DNA from 3 places in the Paenibacillus wynnii genome. Region 2 is predicted to be linked to each of the others. Evidence: riboswitches for the same ligand, from Rfam matches in the RefSeq annotation. Region 2 holds a riboswitch; each other region holds the start of a gene.
What was found. A riboswitch is a leader RNA that binds a small molecule or an ion and turns the genes downstream of it on or off. The one in region 2 is predicted to bind cyclic di-AMP.
Positions count from the first base shown of each region.

Region 1: linked by a shared signal. The riboswitch ahead of PWYN_RS01435 (C40 family peptidase) and the one ahead of PWYN_RS11120 (C40 family peptidase) in region 2 are both predicted to bind cyclic di-AMP.
Region 3: linked by a shared signal. The riboswitch ahead of PWYN_RS00825 (TrkH family potassium uptake protein) and the one ahead of PWYN_RS11120 (C40 family peptidase) in region 2 are both predicted to bind cyclic di-AMP.

Region 1 is NZ_JQCR01000001.1:287,252-290,381, reverse strand. It holds gene PWYN_RS01455 (sensor histidine kinase) at 1-632, shown strand, start outside; gene PWYN_RS01450 (hypothetical protein) at 629-835, shown strand; gene PWYN_RS01445 (DUF2933 domain-containing protein) at 908-1,099, shown strand; gene PWYN_RS01440 (DUF6803 family protein) at 1,154-1,639, opposite strand; cyclic di-AMP (ydaO/yuaA leader) riboswitch at 1,826-1,957, shown strand; gene PWYN_RS01435 (C40 family peptidase) at 1,962-2,429, shown strand; gene PWYN_RS01430 (DUF1801 domain-containing protein) at 2,545-2,949, shown strand.
Region 2 is NZ_JQCR01000002.1:1,915,431-1,918,560, reverse strand. It holds gene PWYN_RS11125 (GNAT family N-acetyltransferase) at 1-404, opposite strand, end outside; gene PWYN_RS11120 (C40 family peptidase) at 659-1,156, opposite strand; cyclic di-AMP (ydaO/yuaA leader) riboswitch at 1,162-1,306, opposite strand; gene PWYN_RS11115 (C40 family peptidase) at 1,680-2,108, opposite strand; cyclic di-AMP (ydaO/yuaA leader) riboswitch at 2,165-2,303, opposite strand; gene PWYN_RS11110 (hypothetical protein) at 2,520-3,130, opposite strand, start outside.
Region 3 is NZ_JQCR01000001.1:144,141-147,270, reverse strand. It holds gene PWYN_RS00830 (CPBP family intramembrane glutamic endopeptidase) at 1-1,196, opposite strand, end outside; cyclic di-AMP (ydaO/yuaA leader) riboswitch at 1,494-1,680, shown strand; gene PWYN_RS00825 (TrkH family potassium uptake protein) at 1,792-3,129, shown strand.

The sequences.
Region 1 (3,130 bases), on a different contig from region 2:
ACTCCAAGGTAGTTAAAGATAAGCTATACGAAACCGAGGAAGAGAAAGATCGTTATCTGGACATTATTTATCAAGAGGCCGTAAGGCTTCAGCATTTAGTGGATGATTTATTTGATATGGCAAAGATGGAAGAAGGCAAAATTTCACTGGTATTCGAACGAATCGATCTTTCTGAGTTGGTTGAACAGGCCGTCAGGAAGGTTGAATTGAAGGCAAAGGATAAGAGCCTAAGACTAACCAACAGTCAATCTGGAAAGGCATCATTGGTTCATGCAGATGGGAAACGAATGGAGCAAATCGTACTAAATCTGCTGGAGAATGCCATTCGTTATACAGAGCAAGGGGGCATCGATGTTCATTTGGTGTATACCTCCAAACGGGTAACCTTAATTGTGGAGGATACTGGGATAGGTATTCCTGAAGAAGAGCTGCCTTATATTTTCGAACGGTTCTATAGAGTAGAAAAATCCCGTTCCCGCCAATTTGGAGGTACTGGATTAGGCCTGTCCATTGTGAAAAAACTAGTTGAGGTACAGGGTGGAGAATTACAGGTTTCCAGTAAATTAGGAGAAGGCACCCGGTTTGAGATACAATTTGTTCTGCTGCCGGACAATGGGGAGGGAAGAACATGAAAAAAATAGAATGGCTAATTGCTATTCTCTTCATGGGAATGGGTGTAATGTGTATGGCCCTATCGGCGGTTTCTTTCCGAAGCGAATCTCTTCTTCAATTTGGTGGTTATGTAAAAACATTTTTATTCTGTGCTGTTCTCATTACCTTAATTCTATATCTAGTATTGAAATGGATCGGCCTAAGCTGGATGAAAAAACAATGATTCAACATACTTTCTACACAGTCATTCATTACAATAAGATTATAAAGAATAGATTTATATAGGGGGTAACTTATGGAATGGTCTTGGTTAGTGACTCTAATTTGTCCGTTAATGATGATATTCATGATGTTTGGTATGCGTGGAGGTCATGGCCATGGGTCTCATAAGAATCAGGTTGATATTACACAAGTTCAGCAAGAGCTGTCAGAGTTGAAAGATCAGAATGAACTAATGCGCAAACAAATACAGGGGTTAAATAAATAAAATGCGAAAAAGACTTCGAAATGATTTCGAAGTCTTTTTAGTAGTCTTGCTATATTAATGGCCCATACCAGCCATTCCGCTTACAATTTCCGGATTAACCATACCGAAGATCATTGCGATATGTGCTACAACTAGAAAACCGCTGACGAGAATAAAGTGTAGTTTAAGTTTTCCTTCTTCAGATCGTTTACGGCCGATAAGTCCAAGATCAAGAAGAGCAAGAGGTAACAGGAAGAATACGCCGCTCAAGTAAAATCCAACGGCCACTACGTCTACCCAAGTGTGCCACTCTCCATTTACAGTTAAAGGAACAAAAGCAGTAGGGAACAGATATAAGAACACGCCTGTAAAATAAAGACCAGCAATGATGCTGCAGATTCTGTTAAAAGATTTCAAGCTGCCTTGAATGCTTTTGTTAAAAAGGATAAAAAATTCAGTTACTGTGATCGTTTCAGCCAGAATTACCGGTATCGCCATAAAAATGATTAGATTCCATGGCTGGTTGTCCATAAGCAAGGACATGTAGTGTGTCATGTTCATTGTTTAAATTCCTCCTTATATAAATTAACTGCAGGACTAATTATATGAAATAAATATGTAGAAAGTATGTAGAAGTAAATATGGACTGAGATAGGCCGATTATTACACTTTTGTTTCTTTTATAAAATCTTTGAAAGGATTGACAGATTCTTTCATGATAGATTAAAGTGTAATTAGTTACAAAATATTAACCAACTGCCGAATTTCGTTTTGAAAACGGGGGAACCAATCCGGGTGAATTATTCTTGTGTGCAAGAGAATATAGGGAACCTTTAACCGAATCCTCAGCTAACTCCGTAGGCATTGAAGGGAGAACAAGGTTCTGAAGAAAGTCATCTTATCTTTACTAGGAGCTGCAATCATATTCACTACCGCTGTACCCAGTACATTTGCAAGTGAGGCTGGGCTTGAAAGTGAAGTGAATCAGGTACTGGGAACACCGTATTTATGGGGTGGAACCACTTCCGCAGGGTTTGATTGTTCTGGATTTATCTTGTATTTATTGAAAAAGTTTAATGTGGATAATCTTCCCCGTACATCCCAATCACAAGCAAAAGTAGGAACACCAGTGACAAAAGAGAATTTGCGATCAGGAGATTTGGTGTTTTTTAATACCTTGGGTACGGGTATCTCTCATGCGGGAATTTACTTAGGTGATAATCAATTCGCTCACTCCTCAAGCAGTAAGGGAGTAAGAATAAGCAAGTTGTCGGATACTTATTACAAAGATCGTTATGTTACAGCGCGACGTGTTGTAGATGAAAAGAATTATCTTAAAATGGTAGACTAATTTATAGTAAAAAAGGACAAGCCTGTTTATGGGGCTTGTCCTTTTTTTTCAATAAGTAAATTATGTATGTTATAACTTATAAATAAACTATTTGCTAAAGGAAGGATGAACAATAATGAAGAAGTCTGGTCATGAGCAAGTCGTTGAATTTTTGAACCATCTAGAACATCCATTAAAGAAAGAAATTGAGGAAGTTCGAAACATCATTTTAGGCGCCAATGAATTCATTACGGAACATATAAAGTGGAATGCGCCGAGTTTCTGTTTCAATAACGAAGATCGAGTGACTTTTAATTTTCAAGGAAAAGGATTTTTTCGACTTGTTTTTCATTGCGGCGCTAAAAAAAATGAACATGCAGGAGGGAATGGAACTCTTTTTGAAGACACCACGGGTTTATTAGAATGGGTTACAGCCGACAGAGCTATTATCAAGTTTACGGATCGGAGTGATGTGGAGGCTAATAGGGAGAAGCTTGCCGCAGTAGTTACTAAGTGGATCGAGGTAACGAGTTCAAAGTAGATACTTTACCTGCTTATACACACTTCTTGATGCTACCCGTTTCGGAGGTAGTCAGTGAAATAGATGTATTTTACACACTTATTCCCAGCTTTTGGCGCTCGGATGTATGGATAGATGTACTTTGTGCAACTAAAAACACGAATATGCCGATTAAACCCCGGAATACCCAAAAATAAGTGTA
Region 2 (3,130 bases):
CATTTGCGATAGGTTCGGATAGCACGTTGGTTCCAAGTGAGGACTTCGAGATCTATTTCCCATTCAGGATAACGTTTCAACGCTACCTTAACTATAGAATCCACGAACAGCTTTCCTAGTCCATGTCCGCAAAAATCAGGGTTCATGCCTATGCCTAGCCTGACAACACCTTCCATTGGGAAGAGCTGAGCAAAACCGCAAAATACATCCTGATCATTTAACACAGATACATATTGATGACTTCGTATCTCTGGGTCTCCGAATTCTATGCCCAGCGCCTGCATTTGATCCCAGCGTTGCCAACCATAAATGTTATAGGGGGGTTCATAATTCCAAAGGCAGATCTCTTCTGCATGTGTGATTTCCATCGGAACCACACGGAAGGTTACAGGAGAACTAATCATAGGTCAAAGACCTCCTTTCAGGGAAGTAATCTATATCTAATTATATACAAAAAGAGCCATAATCGACTCAAGAACTTTATTGAAGGAAAAAATTTACAAAAAAATAATTTATTAAATAACGATTTAAGGGGCGATTTGATGTTTTACGGTTGATGAGAAGGGTAAAAATAAGTATGGCGAAAAAATAAGACAAAAAAAATAAGCCCCCTCCAGGATTTCGGCAAAAATCGCGGAGTAGAGCTTATCGGTATTACTTATTGTACATCGTCATTGTCTTCTTGAACATCACTTGCAACGGTCTTATAAGCACTTGTGCTCATAATTCGTTTGGCGCCAACGTAGCGGTTGACGTAGTAACTGTCACTCAGCGTACTAATGGTTACACCGCGTGAAGATGAAGCATGTGCAAATTTACCATCGCCGACATAAATGCCGACATGTGAAACGCCTTTTCCACTGGTATTGAAGAATAGAAGATCTCCAGCTCTTAATTCATTACGGGAAACTGCAGTACCCATTTGATACTGAGAACCAGATTGGTGTGGCAAATCAATACCGATCTTGTCGAAGACGTACATGGTAAAACCAGAGCAATCAAAGCCGTTTGTCGATACTCCACCGGCTACATATTTAGTTCCGATAGCTTTATCGATTACTTTGTCCATCTTGGAATCCGCGAAAGCGCTTCCTGCTCCGATTGCGGTAAAAATAATGGAAAAGCTAAGTACTGCGGCTGCTAACTTTTTCTTCAAAAGTGTAAACCCCTTCCAAATGCCTACGAGGTTAGCTTAAGGGTTCGGTTGAAGGTCCCCTATGACCCCTCTTAGAATAGGAGGTCAATTCACCCAAAGTGGTTCCCCCGTTTTCCTTGTTTTATTAAGGAAACTCGGCACGTACTGATGATGCAGATAAACTTATCTGAAACACATGACAAAAGGTTCAAAAAGGACGGGCTATTCATTACAAAAATGTTACTAAAAACTCACTGCGATTATTGTAACAAACAGAGCCCAAGTTGGCAATCACTTATAACATATTAATGTGAAAATATTGAGATATTTGATAGCTATATAGCCTGTTAAATCCTGTTGCGGCGCTAAATGGACAAGTTTTTAAGTTTTTTTTCATTTTTTATCCAAAAAAGCGTTTCAGCATCGTTCAATACGTGTAAAAGGTAGAATAAGGAAATAAAGAAAAACCCGAAAATGATTACGGCAATAATCATGTTCCGGGCTATATGTTCGATTAAGTATTTAGTTATTTAGCTAGGATAGATCAATCAAAAGCAACAGCTTTATATGCTGTAGTACTCATAACTCTTTTAGCGCCAACGTAGCGGTTGGCCCAGTAGGACTGGCTCAGCGAACTAATATTTACACCGCGTGATGAAGAAGATTGTGCAAATTTTCCATTGCCGACATAAATACCAACATGGGACACGCCTTTTCCGAATGTGTTGAAGAAAATCAAGTCACCGGAACGGAGCTTGTTGCGCGGGACGGGAGTCCCTACTTTGAATTGAGCTTTTGAAGTACGGGGTAAGGTAAGACCTACTTTAGTGAATACATATTTGGTGAACCCTGAACAGTCAAAGCCGGCTGTACTGGTGCCACCGAATTTATACGTCGTTCCTATGGTTTTAGCAATGACTGTATCCATTCTGGAGTCAGCAAAAGCGCTGCTGCTACCAAGGGTGAATGCCATCACAAGCCCCAATGCGGCTGCGGTGCATTTTTTCTTAAAGTTATGACTTTTCAAAGATGTATTCCTCCTAGTGCCGGCGAGGTTAGCTTAAGGGTTCGGTGGAAGGCCCCCTATGATCCCTCTGTAAGGAGATCAATTCACCCAAAATATGGTTCCCCCACTTCCTGGTGCTCAGGAATTTGGCGTTTTGTGCACCTAAATCGTAACATAACAACAGCGACAGGTACTCCAATTTTGTACTGAATAGTTACGAAATTTCTTAAAAGATTACAAACTTGTTACTATCAGTACAGGCATCATTGTAACAAAGGATTTACTGTTTTGCAAACGTTCTATTCATATTTAATCAAAAAAGAGTCTCGGCTCCTAGTTCTAGGAACGAAGACTCCTTATATATGCCCATAGGTCATCTTAATTATTACTTGGAAGCTTGCTTTGCCACAGGTGATACTGGGCCGCCAAACCCCACATTTTGAAGAAGGTAGAGGGAAGAGGGGAAATCTGCCGAATAAGGAGTGCTGGTAATCCGGGGCAAAAGATGCCCGTCAATCCACATAAGAGCAGGATGAGCAATCCGCCTGCCCCTAGGATAGCCGCAGTGACTAGTGCAGGGATGATATGCCGCAAACAGAGAATAAGGGAGTAGAACATGCCCGTATCACTGGTGTAACCGAATTGCATATATAACAGGCACAACCGGATGATAAAAATATAAATTAGCCACACTAAGAGATAAGGGCTGATCTTTAACAGCAACGAATAGTCCAGAAATGAGGACAAGAGCAGCTTGTATATTCTCGGGGCCAACCAGTATAGAGGCACAAGAGCCAGTAGCCATTCTACAAGGCTGAAGATCAGAACAGGTAAGCCATAGAGCTTCATGCCGGGGAAGAAGAAAAGACCACGCACACCTTTGGACTCCTGATGCAGTTCATGGATCAGTCCAGCCCGAATAAAGGGCGACAGCAGCAACTTTAGTATGGTTATGGCCAGCAGCATCCACAGCCAACGCTGTACGTCAG
Region 3 (3,130 bases), on a different contig from region 2:
GTGTACGATAAAATAATAAACATGATCGTCTGCACACCGAGCAGAACGAAGGCCCAGATATAACCGGCGCGGATGCTGTCGAGTACATATTGTCCGTATCCCGGTTCTTTGGCGCGGGGCCATGGATTAAGTCCTTCCTCCTGACGCCATAGTCCGTTGCCGCCGACTAGAGAGAAGTACAGGAGTGAAGACATCAACAAGCTGTAAAGCGCGTAGACCACAAACATAATAATGGCGGATACCCGGGCTTCAGTGCTTTGATCAGAGGTTACGGGAAGCATATTATAGGTGCTGACCATCATGATTACAAAATGTACGGAGCTTAGAAATGCACCCCGTGCAAATGAGGTATGTCCTCTTCGTAAAATGCTGTAGATCAAAGCTAAAATGCCGAGAGCCAACGTGGGCAGGCCGTAGCCGAACAGGGTTAGCTTAGTGGCGAGAGAGGTCTGCTTTTCCACATAAGAGGTATGCCAGCTGGGGGCAGAGAAACCGGCCTTATAAGAAGAGACTTCACCCTCTGCGAAGTTGAAGCTATAGCGCAACTGCGACTCTCCCACCTTAACGGAGCTGTCTGTATACACAAGTCCGTAGGCTTTTGAGTTCGGTTCGATCTGCAGCTTAGACGGATTAACTTCCCACTTTTTAAGCCAAGGGCGGGCCAGGTTTTCCTTCTGCTCCAGAGACATTTCAGTATCGTTGCTCTCACTTGAAGCAGCTGTCTTGATTCCATACTTCTGCAAATTTGCAGAAGCTGATTGTGCTTCGCGGTCGAAGGCCACAACCTCTCCCGTGTACATATTAAGATCAACGGAAAGGTTCAGATTCAACGTATCTGAAGTAAGGAGTGAAACTTGAAACACATCAAAGGGATAACGCCGATCCAGTTTGTTCTTGGTGTAGTCCTCCAGAAGTTTCTCACGGGACATATAGCCGTAAAAGGAAGAGTCTGATTGATAAGTGACAGTCCACTCATCATTTGCAGCCGCTGTATAGCCCAACTGCTCTGCTGCAAACAAAGCAGCTTTTTCACGGGCTTCCACCTTACTGATCGCTGTGGTATTTTCCTCTGAGGAGCTTGCGAGCAAGGACGGGAGTACCTGAAACATAATAAAAATAATAAGACCGATGATGCCCGAGAAGATAAGCCCTTTAGTGAGAGCTCTCTGCTGAAGGGGCTGGCCGACGGAATTCATGAAACGCCTCCTTGTGATAAACTGACAACACTATGTTCCATTATAGTAGTAATGCTTCCATAGTTCCAAAAATAGTTGTATTATCCTTTTACGTGGAACAAGCTGTTGTTATGCTTATTTTTAAATGTGCGAACGAAAAAAATCATGAAAAAACGATGTAATTGCAGGAAACTAACGGAAAAGGCATGAGAAAAGGTGTTCTATCTATCTCCTTCTCTCTAAAAGTCTTATTTTAACTATTTATACTTCAATATTGTCTTTGTGAAGTCCGAGCAGAACGTTTATAATTTGTATGCAATTGTATAGTAGCCGAATTTCTGGGTGAAAACGGGGGAACCATAGGAAGTGATAAGAAGGTGAGTGAACGCCGCATGTTTGTTGGCTTTACTTCATCGGGGGTGAATTTCGTTCAAGGAACGAATAGGGCAGCCTGCAGCAGTCCGAATCCGTCAGCTAACCTCGTAGGCTTATTTTCTGCAGGGACCTAGCTAAAGCATTGGGGGTTCCAGTGCTTTTTTTGTTGGTTTTTTTTATATATAAATAAATATAACTTATTGTGAAGAGGTGAGGGATTTTGGTTTCGCCGTTATCTAAAATATCTAAATTCAGCTTCCTAAAGCTCTCCCCGCCAAAGATTCTGGTGTTCGGCTTTGCTGCTATTATTCTGATTGGATCATTGTTATTAATGCTCCCTATCTCAAATACAACAGGGCATTCTCTGAAATTTATTGACGCGGTGTTTACAGCGACTTCTGCTACCTGTGTTACGGGGCTGGTAGTGAGGGATACAGGAACGTTTTTTACCACTTTTGGACAAACGGTAATTATGTTTCTTATCCAGATCGGTGGTTTAGGCTTCATGACCATGGCCACACTATTCGCCTTGGTACTAAGACGTAAAATATCTCTGCGTGACAGACTTATACTTCAGGAAGCGATGAACCAGAATTCTATGGAGGGCATTGTACGACTGATCCGCAGAGTATTAATTTACTCTCTGGTCATTGAAGGGACTGCCGCCGTCTTACTATCTATACGTTGGGCTTTTGATATGCCTTTGGGAAGAGCGATTTACTTTGGTATATTTCATGCCGTCTCACTGTTCAACAACGCTGGTTTTGATCTGTTTGGTGAATATCGAAGCCTGACAGGATATGTAAGTGATCCCCTAGTTAATATAGTCATGATGGTTCTGATTATCATGGGGGGGATTGGATTTATCGTTATGGCAGACCTGGTGGAATACAAAAAAACACGAAGGCTGTCCTTGCACAGTAAGGTCGTACTGTTTATGACAGCGGTACTCATTCTCGTAGGTGCACTGGTTATATTCGTATTTGAGTTTACAAACCAACGTACACTGGGCCCCTTGAACTTTGGCGGTAAGGTACTAGCGTCTTTCTTCCAATCCGTCACGCCTCGTACAGCTGGCGCCAATACGGTGGATATCGCCGGACTGCGTCAAGCGTCACAGTTTTTTATGGTCATTCTCATGTTTATTGGTGCCTCTCCGGGCTCAACAGGTGGCGGTATCAAAACGACAACCTTTACAATTATGATTGCTGCGGTTATTTCTATGCTGCGGGGACGAGAAGATATCGTAATGTTCCGTTATCGGCTGGCGCAAGAGCGTATTTTTAAGGCGCTCACGATTACATTGCTTGCCCTGCTGCTGGTCATCTCCGTGTCGATGGTACTCTCCACCACAGAAGACCATAACTTTTTGATGATCCTATTTGAGACCACATCAGCCTTCGCAACGGTAGGGCTAAGTATGGGGTTGACTCCAGAATTGTCATTCATCGGTAAAATCCTGATCTCACTAACGATGTTTTCCGGGCGACTAGGCATATTGACATTAGCTTACGCAATTGGACGTAAACAAGGTAAACCGCTGTATAAGTATCCAGAAGGTAAAATGATTATTGGATAAG